One region of the Streptomyces sp. NPDC054757 genome, then DNA from elsewhere that is predicted to be linked to it. Evidence: riboswitches for the same ligand, from Rfam matches in the RefSeq annotation. Region 1 holds a riboswitch; the other holds the start of a gene.
What was found. A riboswitch is a leader RNA that binds a small molecule or an ion and turns the genes downstream of it on or off. The one in region 1 is predicted to bind cyclic di-AMP.
Positions count from the first base shown of each region.

Region 2: it holds a riboswitch for cyclic di-AMP, as region 1 does, so the genes downstream of both, ACWGKJ_RS23455 (transglycosylase family protein) here and ACWGKJ_RS17630 (M23 family metallopeptidase) in region 1, are expected to answer to the same signal.

Region 1 covers NZ_JBSHBW010000013.1:66,520-73,587, reverse strand. The annotation lists gene ACWGKJ_RS17645 (bifunctional acetate--CoA ligase family protein/GNAT family N-acetyltransferase) at 1-1,925, opposite strand, end outside; gene ACWGKJ_RS17640 (HPr family phosphocarrier protein) at 2,052-2,333, shown strand; gene ACWGKJ_RS17635 (GntR family transcriptional regulator) at 2,532-3,209, opposite strand; gene ACWGKJ_RS17630 (M23 family metallopeptidase) at 3,519-4,322, opposite strand; cyclic di-AMP (ydaO/yuaA leader) riboswitch at 4,335-4,494, opposite strand; gene ACWGKJ_RS17625 (M16 family metallopeptidase) at 4,808-6,175, opposite strand; gene ACWGKJ_RS17620 (M16 family metallopeptidase) at 6,196-7,068, opposite strand, start outside.
Region 2 covers NZ_JBSHBW010000021.1:33,462-40,529, forward strand. The annotation lists gene ACWGKJ_RS23430 (GtrA family protein) at 1-22, shown strand, start outside; gene ACWGKJ_RS23435 (SurA N-terminal domain-containing protein) at 133-807, shown strand; gene ACWGKJ_RS23440 (nucleoside triphosphate pyrophosphohydrolase) at 995-1,966, shown strand; gene ACWGKJ_RS23445 (cytochrome P450 family protein) at 1,963-3,234, shown strand; gene ACWGKJ_RS23450 (transglycosylase family protein) at 3,363-4,433, shown strand; cyclic di-AMP (ydaO/yuaA leader) riboswitch at 4,691-4,877, shown strand; gene ACWGKJ_RS23455 (transglycosylase family protein) at 4,881-5,588, shown strand; gene eno (phosphopyruvate hydratase) at 5,876-7,068, shown strand, end outside.

The DNA of each region.
Region 1 (7,068 bases):
GCCGGGCTGTCCGGGGTGGCGGCCGGGCCCGTGCGTGGGGTCGCGGCGGCCGTTCCCCGGGGGCCGCGTACCGTACCGGTGGCCGCCGCCAGTGCCTCCGCGAGACCGCCGATCTCCAGATGCACCACGGCGACCGGCTTGGCGGGGGCGTCCTCGGCCGCTTCCCGCAGGGCGGCCGCCAGTACCTCTCCGTCACCCGACTCGGTCACGCCGTTCTCGCCCACCCAGGGGATCGCCGTGACCAGCACCGCATCGCATCCGTCGTCCGCCAGGGCCCGGCCGAGCGCGTCGCGGAAGTCCTCCGGGGTCGCATCCGTCGTCAGATCGACGGGCGGGAGCGGCCGCAGGCGCTCGGTGAGACAGGCGTCGTAGGTCAGCAGTCCGAGCGACTCGGAGTTGCCGAGGATCGCGACGCGCGGCCCCGATGGCAGCGGCTGCCCCGCCAGCAGCAAGCCCGCGTCGACGAGTTCGGTGACGGTGTCGACCCGGATCACACCGGCCTGCCGCAGCAGCGCCGAGACCGTGGCGTCCGGGACCCGGGTGACCGGCACCGCATGCCCCGGCGGGGCGCTGCCGCTGTGCCGGGCGCCCTTGACGACCACGACCGGCTTCACCGCAGCGGTGCGCCGGGCGAGCCTGGTGAACTTACGGGGATTGCCGATCGACTCCAGGTAGATCAGGGCGACATCGGTGTCCGGGTCCTCGTACCAGTACTGGAGGAAGTCGTTCCCCGACAGATCGGCCCGGTTTCCCGCCGAGATGAAGGAGGAGAGCCCGGCGCCGTGCCGGTGCAGCGCGGAGAGCAAGGCGATGCCGATCGCGCCGGACTGGGTGAAGAGTCCGATCCGGCCGCGCACCGGCGACTCGGGCGCGAGCGAGGCGTTCAGCCGGACGGCTTCGGCGGTGTTGATCAGGCCGAAGGCGTTCGGCCCGATGACACGCATACCGTACGAGCGGGCCCTGCGCAGCAGTTCGCGCTGGCGCAGCAGTCCTTCGGGCCCGCTCTCCGCGTAACCGGCGGAGATCACGACGAGCCCCTGCACCCCGTTCGCCCCGCAGTCGTCGACCACCCCGGGCACCTGCGCGGCGGGAACGGCCACGACCACCAGGTCGACCACTTCCCCGGCAGCGGTCACGGAGGACACCGAGCGGTGGGCGGGGGCGCCGTCCACCTCGGTGAGGCTCTCCGGGAAGGCCCGGTTCACCGCGTAGGTGCGCCCGGTGAAGCCGGAGCCGTGCAGATTGCGCAGGACCGCGCGCCCCACCCCGCCGGCCCCGCGCCCCACTCCGACGACGGCGACGGAACGGGGGGCCAGCAACCGCTGCACCGACCGCGCCTCCGCACGCTGTTCACGGGCGCGCTGCACCGCCAGGGACGCCTCGGTGGGCTCCAGGTCGAAGGTGAGATGGACCGAGCCGTCCTCGAAGCTGCGCTTCTGCTCGTACCCGGCGTCCGTGAAGACCTTGATCATTCTGGTGTTGGCCGGCAGGACCTCGGCGACGAAACGGCTGACCTCGCGCTCCCTGGCGACCGCCGCGATGTGTTCGAGCAGCGCGGATGCCACGCCGCGCCCCTGGTGGGCGTCCTGGACGAGGAAGGCGACCTCTGCCTCGTGCGCGGCGATCCTGTCGTAGCGGACGGTGGCGATGAACTCGCCGTTGACGGTCGCGGCGAGACCCACCCGGTCGACGTAGTCGTGATGGGTGAAGCGGTGGACGTCCTTGGCGGAGAGCCGGGGGTACGGTGCGAAGAACCGGTAGTACTTCGACTCGGGTGAGACCAGCTCGTAGAAGCTCACCAGCCGGTCGGCGTCCTCGGTGGTGATCGGCCGGATCCGCGCGGTGCCGCCGTCGCGCAGCACCACGTCCGCTTCCCAGTGGGCCGGGTACTCCTGGTGCGGGTTCTCCTCCAGCGGGGGCTGCATGCTGAAAGCGTACGGGTCGCGGTGGCACGGGGAGCGGTGCAGGCTGGTGATCCGGCAGAGCCGCACCACGGTACACCCGTGCAAGAATGGTCTAGACAACTGTCGCAGAACTCGAAGGGCAACACCATGGCTGAGCGTCGCGTCAAGGTCGGCTGGACCGAGGGACTGCACGCCCGACCGGCCTCCATCTTCGTCCGTGCCACCACGGCTTCGGGGGTGCCGGTGACGATCGCGAAGAACGGCAGCAACCCGGTGAACGCCGCATCGATGCTCGCCGTACTCGGCCTGGGCGTGGAGGGCGGCGAGGAGATCGTGCTCACCTCGGACGTGGAGGGCGCCGACGCCGCCCTGGACCGGCTGGCCAAGCTGGTCACCGACGGGCTCGACGAACTCCCCGAGACCGTCTGAGTATTCTGTCTTTCCGGGTGCCGGGCATGCGGCTGCGCAGCGAACGCACCGGAACATCCGAAAAGCAGAACATAAAAAGACTGCACAGAAAAAGACAGCACGAAAGAGGAGATGGATTACCGGATTCCTCTCGGACGGGCGCGAAAGAGCAGCGGCCGGCAAGCCGAAATTATCTGCTCCCTGTATACGGCAGCACTGTTAATCGGTGATGCCGACAGTGTTTACGGCATGTTTCGGATCCTTCCCGCGCCCCGGTTTCCGCAGCCGGTGCGCCGCCCTGGCGTGCTCCGCGTGCAGAGCGGTGAGCGCACGGGCCCGCTCCGCGTCGCCGCGCGCCACCGCGTCCACGATCGAGCCGTGCTCGGCCCAGGACACGACCGGAAGGACCGGCTGCTCGACGGCGTACATCCAGCCGATCTTCTGCCGCAGCTGGCCCAGCAGCGTGGTCAGCGCCGAGCTGCCCGATGCCTGCGCGAGCGTCTCGTGGAACCAGCCGCCGAGAGACCGCAGGTCCTCGCCCTGCCCCCGCCCGGCCCGCTCCTGCCCCAGCCTCACCAGGCCGCGCAGCACTTTCAGATGGGCTTCGGTCCGCCGCTGCGCGGCGCGCGCCGCGCCCATCGGCTCCAGCAGCATCCGCATCTCCAGCAGGTCGGCCGCCTCACGCTCGGTCGGTTCGGCGACACAGGCGCCCGCATGGCGGCGGGTGACCACGAACCCCTCGGACTCCAGGGTCCGCAGAGCCTCGCGGACCGGGACCCGCGAGACGCCGTAACGGCGCGCGAGCACCTCCTCGGTCAGCCGGCCGCCGCGCTCGTACACCCCCGAGATGATGTCGTCACGGATTGCCGTGCATACCGAATGCGCGGGAATACGCATGCCCCAACCTCCGCATCGACGTCCGCCTATCGCGGCCTGTCCACAGCTGTGCGGTGACTCTATGGCAGGGCGGGTCAATTCCCGAAGGCCCCCGGTAAATCATGGATATCTTTTGGCCAGGCAGAAACCGGCCGTGCGAACACCGGGCGCTGGAAATGCCTCGTGCGCGGATCCGGAACGCGAGTGGCCCCGGCGCGCGGCGGACGCGCCGGGGCGGCGGAAGAGGACCGGCCGGGGACCGGCCGGGGGCACACGTGGCTCGCCCGGGCCTGCCGGGGTCGGACGTGGACCGCCCGGGGCCCTGCCGGGTCAGACGTGGACGCCGTGCGAGCGCAGATAAGCGACGGGGTCGATGTCCGAGCCGTAGTCGGGACCCGTGCGGGCCTCGAAGTGGAGGTGCGGGCCCGTGACGTTGCCGGTGGCGCCGGAGAGCCCGATCCGCCGGCCCGGAGTGACGGACTGGCCGACCGAGACGCCGATGGACGAGAGATGGCCGTACTGCGTGTACGTGCCGTCATGCATCCGGATGACGATGTTGTTGCCGTACGCACCGCCCCAGCCGGCCTCCACGACCGTGCCGGCGCCGACGGCGTGGACCGGGGTGCCACTCGCGGCATGGAAGTCGATACCGGTGTGGCTGCCGGAGGACCAGAGGCTGCCACCGGTCTTGTAGCCGGTGGAGACGTACGAGTCGGCGACCGGGACCACATAGGCGTTGAGGCGTTCACGGGCCTGGGCGCGGGCCGCGCGCTGTTCGGCAGCCCTGGCGGCGTGTTCCCGCTCGGCCTTCGCCTTCGCTGCCGCCCTGGCCCTGGCCTTCGCCACGGCCTCGGCGTGGTCGGCCTCGTGCTGCTGTGCGGTGGCCTGGGCGGCTATCCGGTCGGCGACCGTGTCCCCCACGAGGATGGTCCGGTCGAGACGGGCTTCCTGCGCGGTGGAGACCTGCGCGCCGTCGGCCACCGCCGGGGAGGCGAGGGCGCCGATGACACCGGCTGTTGCGAGGGTGGCGGCTCCGGCGATGCCGACGGCCCTGCGGTTCGGACGGCTCGGGTGGTCCGTGCGGGCCGGGCGGTTGGGGGCACGGTGCTTGCCGGTGGGACGGCTGAACGCCATGGAGGGGCTGGTCCTTTCCTTCCCTGTCGCCTACCGGGTTAGCTGACGGGTTCGGAGCAGGAAGGTCCCCTACGGGCCCGCCCCTGCGGAGCGGCCCCGATTCACCCCAGGGACTGAGTGGGTCCCCGGCTCCCCCGGCTCGCGCCTGACGGGGACTCGGCGATCGCTGTCCGGCGCCGCGGTCGCGGCTTATGTCCGACGGACAGCGAGTGTGACGCTAAGCCGTCGGTCCCGGCCGCACCAAACGGACAGCGGATTCTGTCGCACATCCCACATCCCACATCCGACGTCCAGCAGCCCATCCCCGACAGCCGGTACCCAGCGGCCCATGTCCAGCTGCCCGCAGCCGGTACCGGGCCTGGCCGCGCGGCCTCGGGACAGCCCGGGCAACGGACCCCGCCGCGAACGGACGGGGTCCCGGCGGACTCACCGCCCGCCGGGACCCCGCAGCATGGGCCGCCCTGTGGCAGGGGCGGCCGGCGCGCTCAGCCGCTGACCACGGTCACTTCCCCGATGCCCAGCGCCCTGACCGGCTCCACGATCTGCGCGGCGTCCCCGACCAGCACCGTCACCAGCCGGTCGTCGGGGAAGGCGGAGACCACGGCGGCGGTCGCCTCGACCGTGCCGGTCGCGGCGAGACGGGCGTACAGCTGGGCCTGGAAGTCGTCCGGCAGATGCTGCTCGACCTGGTCGGCGAGGGTGGCCGCGACCGCGGCGGCCGTCTCGTACTTCAGCGGGGCGACCCCCACCAGGTTCTGTACGGCGACATCCCGCTCGGCGTCGGTCAGCCCGCCCGCGGCCAGCGTCCTCAGGACCTTCCAGAGGTCGTCGAGCGCGGGCCCGGTCGACTCGGTGTCCACCGAACCGCTGATGGCGAGCATGGCGGCGCCCGTCCCGTCGGCGGCCGAGCGGATCACCTGGCTGAAGGCCCGCACTCCGTAGGTGTAACCCTTCTCCTCACGCAGGACTCGGTCCAGACGGGAGGTGAGCGTGCCGCCCAGGCAGTAGGTGCCGAGGACCTGGGCGGGCCAGACACGGTCGTGCCGGTCCGCGCCGATCCGGCCGATCAGCAGCTGGGTCTGGACCGCACCCGGGCGGTCCACGACGACCACCCGGCCGGTGTCGTCCGCGGTGATCGGGGGGACCGGGCGGGGCGTGCCCGCGTTGCCCTTCCACTCGCCGAGGGTCTCGGCGAGCACCGCGTCCAGGTCGGTCCCCGCCAGGTCGCCGACGACGACCGCGGTGGCCGTGGACGGGCGGACGTACGCGTCGTAGAAGGCGCGGACACCGGCCGCGTCGATACGCCCCACGGTCTCCTCGGTGCCCTGGCGCGGACGCGACATACGGGCGGTGGCCGGGAACAGCTCCTTGGAGAGCTGCTTGGCAGCGCGGCGGGCCGGGTTGGCCAGCTCGTGCGGGATCTCGTCAAGCCGGTTGCCCACGATCCGCTCGACCTCGCTCGGGGCGAAGGCAGGCGCCCGCAGCGCGTCGGCGAGCAGGCCGAGCGCCTTGGGCAGCCGGGAGACCGGGACTTCGAGGGAGACCCGGACACCGGGGTGGTCGGCGTGCGCGTCGAGGGTGGCGCCGCAGCGCTCCAGCTCGGCGGCGAACTCCTCCGCGCTGTGCTTGTCGGTGCCCTCGGAGAAGGCCCTCGCCATGATCGTGGCAATGCCGTCGAGCCCCTCGGGCTCGGCGTCCAGCGGGGCGTCGAGGCTGATCTCGACAGCGACGACCTGCTGTCCCGGGCGGTCGCAGCGCAGCACCGTCAGCCCGTTGGGCAGGGTGGAGCGCTCGGGGGCCGGGAAGGCCCAGGGCCTGGGGGCACCCGCCTGGGGCTGCGGGTGGAAGGTCATGGTCACGGCCGCGGGGTCGGTCACTGGTCCGCCTCTGTGCTGTTGCTGTCGGTGGCTGCGGTGGCCGGGTCGGATTCGGCGTCCGCACGGGTCTCTTCGGGCTCATCGGCGGTGACGGGCTCGTACACCAGGACAGCCCTGTTGTCGGGGCGCAGCCGGGCCTTGGCGACCGCCTGCACCTCGTCGGCCGTGATGTCCAGCACCCGGCCCACCGCGGTCAGCGCCAGCTGCGGGTCGCCGAACAGCACGGCGTACCTGCACAGTTCGTCGGCGCGGCCGGCGACCGTACCGAGCCGGTCGAGCCACTCGCGCTCCAGCTGGGCCTGCGCGCGCTCCATCTCCTCGGCCGTGGGGCCCTCGGCCGCGAAGCGGGCCAGTTCCTCGTCGACGGCCGCCTCGATCTGCGGGACCTCGACACCGCCGGACGTCTTGACGTCCAGCCAGCCGAGCGAGGGGGCGCCGGAGAGCCGCAGCAGACCGAAGCCGGCCGCGACCGCCGTACGGTCCCGGCGCACCAGCCTGTTGTGGAGCAGTGACGACTCGCCGCCGCCCAGGATCGTCAGCGCGATGTCCGCGGCGTCGCACGCGCGGGTGCCGTCCTCGGGGAGCCGGTAGGCGGCCATCAGGGCGCGCGACGGCACCTCCTCGTACAGCTCCTCGCGCACCTCGCCACCGAGGGTGTCGGGCAGTGAGCCGTCCCGCGGCGGCTGCTTGCCGTCGTGGGAGGGGATGGTGCCGAAGTACTTCTCCACCCAGGCGAGCGTCTGCTCCGGGTCGATGTCGCCGACAACCGAGAGGACGGCGTTGTTGGGCGCGTAGTTCGTACGGAAGAACGCCCGCGCGTCCTCCAGCGTCGCCGCGTCCAGGTCGGCCATGGAGCCGATCGGCGTGTG
Region 2 (7,068 bases), on a different contig from region 1:
CCCCGCCACCCCAAGTGCCTAACATTCGATCAACGCAAGGTCTTGTGCTCCGCGCGTCGCCCGGCCGCCCCCGCGAGGAGGCGCCGAGCGCCACGCCACCCCCCGCACGAACTCGCCTGCCAGGAGGCTCCTTTGCACCGCCGCCGTCGCACTGCGCTCTCCGTATCCGTTGCGCTCGTCGCCGCAGCCCCGCTTCTCGCCGCCTGCGGCAGCCAGCCCCATCCGGGCGCGGCAGCCGTCGTGGGTAAGGACCGGATCACGGTCGCGGCCCTGCAGACGCAGGTGAACGACGTACGCAAGGCGCAGAACAAGTCTCCGCAGGCCGCCGAGCTGATCAGGAGCAGCAACAACCTCAGCGGGATGAAGCTCGGCACCATGATCTTCGACCGGGTGCTCGCGAAGGCGGCGGCGGACGCCGGGGCGAAGGTCACCCGCAAGGACATCCAGGACGCGCGCGACCAGCTGGTCAAGCAGGCGGGCAGCGAGCAGCGGCTCCAGCAGGTCTACCTCCAGCAGAACGGCATCGCACCCGGCCAGATCGACCAGGCGCTCCAGGAGCAGGTCACCGCGTCCAAGCTGGCCGAGAAGCTGGGCGGCGTCTCGCTCGGCACTCCGCAGGGCCAGAGCGCGGTGCTCCAGGCGATGATGAAGACGTCCAGGGCGATGGGCGTGGACGTCAATCCGCGCTATGGGGTCTGGGACGCGAAGAAGAGCCAGCTCGGCGCGTACAAGACGCCGTGGATCACCGAGGTGACCAAGGAGCAGACGGGCCAGTCCGCCGGGACCGGGGTCAGCGCGGCGGGATAGCGGTCCGGCGGGACAGCGGCGCAGCGGGCACCGGCACCGGCCCGCCGGGGGATCGGCACAGCGGGACAGCGGCCCGGCGGGATAGTTTCGACGGGTGACCGCTGAGAACACCCACGACCCTGCCCCCTCCGCCTCCGCCCCCGGCCCCACCCCTGTCCCCGAGGCGCTCGACGCCCCCGGCAGGGTCGTGCTGCTCACCACCAGCCACCGGGTCGCGCCGGGACTCCTCTCCTGGCCGGCCTGGCAGCTGCTGCACTCGGCGGACCGGGTGGTCTGCGCGGACCCCGGCCATCCGCAGCTGCCGTATCTGCGCGAGGCCGGGGTGACCGTCGAGCAGGAGGCGCCCGACGCGCACCGGCTGGTCGAGGAGTGCGCGGGCGGGCACACGGTCGTCGTCCTCCCCTCCGGCGAGGGCGACCGGCAGCTCACCGACGGTCTGGCCCGGCTCGCGGGCAGCGGCCGGGTGCGGATGCCGGACCTGGAACTGCTGCCCGGTTCGTACGATCTGCCGGGCGCACGCCTCCTCGACCTGGTGCAGGTGATGGACCGGGTGCGCCGCGAGTGCCCGTGGACCTCCCAGCAGACCCACCGGGGGCTCGCCAAGTACCTGATCGAGGAGGCGTACGAACTCGTCGAGGCGATCGAGGACGGCGACCGGGACGAACTGCGCGAGGAGCTGGGGGACGTCCTGCTCCAGGTCGTCTTCCACGCCCGGATCGCGCAGGAGGGCACCGGCGATGAGGGGGACGAGCCGTTCTCCATCGACGATGTCGCGGGCGGCCTCGTCGAGAAGCTGATCCACCGCCACCCGCATGTCTTCGGCGACGAGACGGCGGAGACCGCCGATGACGTCCACGCCCACTGGAACCGGACCAAGGCGATCGAGAAGCAGCGCACATCGGTGACGGACGGCGTCCCGGTCGGCCAGCCGGCCCTCGCCCTCGCGGCGAAGCTGACCTCCCGGGTGCGGGGCTCGGATCTCGACGTACCGCTCCCGGCGGGCGAGGGCGTCGGCTACCGGCTGCTGGCCCTGGCCGCGAGCGCGGAGGCGGCCGGCACGGACCCGGAGGCGGCGCTGCGCGCGGCGGCGCGGGCGTACCGGGACGCGATCCGGGCCGTGGAGGGCGCGGCACCCCGGGCGGCTACCGTCGAGGAGTGACCGACAACAGCACCGCAGACCCGGCCCCCACCCTCTTCACCTGGGAGTTCGCGACCGATCCGTACCCCGCGTACGCCTGGCTGCGGGAGCACGCGCCCGTCCACAGGACCGCGCTGCCCAGCGGGGTGGAGGCCTGGCTGGTGACGCGGTACGCGGACGCTCGGGCGGCGCTCGCCGACCCCCGGCTGTCGAAGAACCCGGCGCACCACGCCGAGTCCCCGCACGCCAAGGGCAAGACCGGGATCCCGGGGGAGCGCAAGGCGGAGCTGATGACGCATCTGCTGAACATCGACCCGCCGGACCACACCCGGCTGCGGCGGCTGGTCTCCAAGGCGTTCACCCCGCGCACCGTCGCGCTCTTCGCCCCGCGGGTGCAGGAGCTGACGGACCGGCTGATCGACGGCTTCGTGGCGGACGGGAAGGCCGACCTCATCCATGACCTGGCCTTTCCGCTCCCCATCTACGCCATCTGCGATCTGCTCGGCGTCCCGCGCGAGGACCAGGACGACTTCCGGGACTGGGCGGGGATGATGATCCGTCACGGCGGCGGACCGCGCGGCGGGGTCGCGCGCTCGGTCAAGAAGATGCGGAACTACCTCGCCGAACTCATCCACCGCAAGCGGGAGAACCCCGGTGACGACCTCATCTCCGGTCTCATCAGGGCGAGCGACCACGGCGAGCACCTGACCGAGAACGAAGCCGCCGCGATGGCGTTCATCCTGCTCTTCGCCGGGTTCGAGACGACGGTCAACCTCATCGGCAACGGGATGTACGCGCTGCTCCGCAACCCGGAGCAGCGTGCGCGCCTTGAGACCTCACTGGCGGCCGGGGAGACCGGCCTCCTCGCCACCGGGGTCGAGGAACTGCTGCGCTACGACGGGCCGGTGGAGCTGGCCACCTGGCGGTTCGCCACCGAACCGCTGACCCTGGGCGGGCAGTCCGTCGCGGAGGGCGATCCCGTACTCGTCGTGCTGGCCGCCGCCGACCGCGACCCGGAGCGCTTCACCGAGCCGGACACGCTGGACCTCGGACGCACCGACAACCAGCACCTCGGCTACGGGCACGGCATCCACTACTGCCTCGGCGCGCCCCTGGCCAGACTGGAGGCGCAGACGGCGCTCGCCACCCTGTTGCGGCGCCTGCCCGGCCTGCGTCTGGCGGTGGGGCCCGACGAGATGCGGTGGCGCGGCGGGCTCATCATGCGGGGACTGCGCACGCTCCCGGTGGAGTTCGGGGACGCGTCGGATCCTGTCGGACCCTCAGTCTGACCAGGGCTGAAGTGACGTGCCGTCAAGAATGTGACTTTCACGTGATCTCCGCTGCATCGACTTGTGACTGACGTTCGAGTGCGGCTACGTTCACCCCTCAACTCATCCGTCACACGGAAGGCCACCGCATGCGCACCGGGAACGGTCGGCACCGCCGCCCCCGTCAGGCTCCAGCTCTAGTCGTAGCGGCAGGAGTCACGGGCTCGGCCATCGCCCTTCCGCTGCTGGCGTCGACCGGCGCCCACGCGGCCGACGCCACGACCTGGGACCGGGTGGCGCTGTGCGAGAGCGGCGGCATCTGGAGCGCCGACCTGGGCAACGGGCACTACGGCGGCCTCCAGTTCTCGCAGGCGGCCTGGGACAAGTACGGCGGCGGGCAGTACGCGATCCGCCCCGACCTGGCGAGCCGCTCCCAGCAGATAGCCGTGGCCGAGAAGGCGTACGCGGCCGAGGGGGCGAAGTTCTGGGCCAGTTGTGCGGCCGTCGCCGGGCTGACGAAGGACGACGCGGACACGGCCACCGTGGACCCGGGCTCCCCGGCCACCACGAGCCCCACTCCTTCGAAGCCGGCCGGCTCTGACGGGGGATCGAAGAGCACGAATACGGACGGATCGGGGCAGAAGTCATCGAAGGGGACGAGTTCGAGCCCGTCCGACTCCTCCTCCCCCACGGGCTCGCCCTCATCGGACTCCTCTCCTTCGGACTCTCCTTCCGGCTCCTCCTCCGGGTCGTCCTCGCCGTCATCTGACGCATCTTCGGATACATCAGGCACATCAGGCGCATCGGGCGGATCCGGCAGACCCGACTCTTCGGCTCATGCGGACGCCTCGGACTCCGCCTCGCCGTCCACTTCTGACCCGGCGACACCCGCCGACTCCGCCAACGGAGATGCTCCGGCGTCTCCGGACACTTCCGGGGCGGGCAGACACCGGGGCGGAGAGTCCGCCGACGGCCCCGGTGCGCACCGCGACGAGTCCGGGCGGCATGCCTCGCGCGGGGGAAACCCCTCCCGGAATGACGCCCGTACGGACGGCAGCTACACCGTCCGGGCGGGTGACAACCTCTGGTCCATCGCGAAGGCCCATGATCTGCCCGGCGGATGGCCCGCGCTCTACGCGGCGAACCATCGGACGGTCGGAGCCGATCCGGACTTCATCGTCCCTGGCCAGAGCCTTGATCTCGACCAAAATCAGGGGTAGTTAGCGCCTGTATGTCCGCTTCTGTTCGAGTGAGACATGGCTCTCGTCGGTCCGGCTGAATGTCCGTACTGTCCACCCGGCGCATGTCGCCTCTCACCTGCGAAAACGGGACATGCGCGGTCGTAAACCCGGGATTTGCTCGCCGATGTTCATCTTTGAATATCGGGGTGTCCTGTGATTACGGTCAGACCGCTCGCACCGCGGGCCTCTTCGATCGCCACGCCGAATCCTGCCATCGGTCGAGGGGAAGCAGTTGACGCTAAGAAGCGCCGCAGGCAGGAGCGGGGGACCCAGGTAAGCGCCGGGTCCGGCCGTCCGTTCAGAGTCAGAGAACGGCACGAACCGGGACCGGCTTGGGGTGAAGCTGTGCGCTAGGCCGCGCAGCCGGGCAACTCATTGGCCCGAACCCGACAGCTCACCTCGTAGGCGTCGGTGAGGAGATTCTTCATGCTGTTTTCCAGCAAGTCCAAGCACCGTCGCCCCTCGAAGGCCGTCCGCGTCGCCACCCTCGCCGGTGTCGCCGGAGCGGCTGTGGCCGTGCCGCTGATCGGTGCGACCTCCGCATCCGCCGCCTCGGTCTCCACCTGGGACGCCGTCGCGCAGTGCGAGTCCGGTGGCAACTGGTCCACCAACACGGGCAACGGTTACTACGGCGGCCTGCAGTTCAACAACTCCAGCTGGGCCGCCGCCGGTGGTACGCAGTACGCGCCCCGCGCCGACCTCGCCACCAAGGGCCAGCAGATCGCCACGGCCGAGAAGCTCCTCGCCATGCAGGGCCCGGGTGCCTGGTCCTGCGCCGGTGCCGGCGGCCTGACCAGCGGTGGTCCCAGCCCGGACGTCTCCACCTCTTCGAACGGCTCCTCGTCGTCCAGCGCCGACCAGCAGAGCGGCCACAGCGACCAGCAGGCCGCTTCGCGCAGCGAGGCCCGCACCAGTGCGCCGGCCGCCCCGAAGCACGCCGCCCCCCGCCACGCCGCGCCCACCACGATCAAGAAGGGTGACGGCGAGTACAAGGTCAAGGCCGGCGACACCCTCTCCACGATCGCCAAGGCCGAGCACGTCCGCGGTGGCTGGAAGAAGGTCTACGACCTGAACAAGGACATCGTGAAGCAGGCCGACCTGATCTACCCCGGTCAGCAGCTCCACCTGAGCTGATATCAGCTCTCCCCCCAGCACCCCCGGCCCGGCGCGACTCCCCCGTACGCGCCGGGCCGGGGGTCTCTCCGCCGGGGCCGCATCCCGGCCCACAGCTCGGCCGACGGGGGGCCGCCAGCGGGTTACCGCCTGGTAGGTATGCTGACTTTCATACTGTCTTGCGATCTTTTGGGCCCTTTTTCGTCCCAGGGTCCGGGCGCCCTGCCGACTGAGCCCCCCGGGCCGGTTAGGCTCTTGGCGCAAGGCCAAAGAGACCCTGCGCCCATAGCGTCACATCCCAGAAGGAGATGCTAGTGCCGTCCATCGACGTCGTCGTAGCCCGGGAAATCCTGGACTCCCGAGGCAACCCCACGGTCGAGGTCGAGGTCGGCCTCGACGACGGCAGCACGGGCCGTGCCGCCGTCCCGTCCGGCGCCTCCACCGGTGCGTTCGAGGCCATCGAGTTGCGCGACGGTGACCCCAACCGCTACCAGGGCAAGGGTGTCGAGAAGGCAGTCCTCGCCGTCATCGAGCAGATCGGCCCGGAGCTCGTCGGCTACGACGCCACCGAGCAGCGCCTGATCGACCAGGCGATGTTCGACCTGGACGCGACGGAGAACAAGGGCTCCCTCGGCGCCAACGCCATCCTCGGCGTCTCGCTCGCCGTGGCGCACGCCGCTTCCGAGGCTTCCGACCTCCCGCTCTTCCGCTACCTGGGCGGCCCGAACGCGCACCTGCTGCCCGTTCCGATGATGAACATCCTGAACGGCGGGTCGCACGCCGACTCCAACGTCGACATCCAGGAGTTCATGATCGCGCCGATCGGCGCCGAGTCCTTCTCGGAGGCGCTGCGCTGGGGCGCCGAGGTCTACCACACCCTCAAGAAGGTCCTGAAGACCAAGGGCCTGTCGACCGGCCTCGGCGACGAGGGCGGCTTCGCGCCGAACCTGGAGTCGAACCGCGCCGCTCTCGACCTCATCATCGAGGCCATCAAGGAGGCCGGTTACGCGCCGGGCAAGGACATCGCGCTCGCGCTCGACGTCGCCGCCTCCGAGTTCTACAAGGACGGCACGTACGAGTTCGAGGGCAAGTCCCGCTCGGCCGCCGAGATGACCGAGTACTACGAGGAGCTCGTCGCCTCGTACCCGCTCGTCTCCATCGAGGACCCGCTGTACGAGGACGACTGGGACGGCTGGAAGGTCATCACCGACAAGCTGGGCGCCAAGGTCCAGATCGTCGGCGACGACCTCTTCGTCACCAACCCGGAGCGGCTGGCCCGCGGTATCGAGGAGGGCTCAGCCAACGCCCTGCTCGTCAAGGTCAACCAGATCGGTTCGCTGACCGAGACCCTGGACGCCGTCGAGCTGGCCCAGCGCAACGGCTTCAAGTGCATGATGTCGCACCGCTCCGGCGAGACCGAGGACGTCACCATCGCCGACCTCGCGGTCGCCGTGAACTGCGGCCAGATCAAGACCGGCGCCCCGGCCCGCTCGGACCGCGT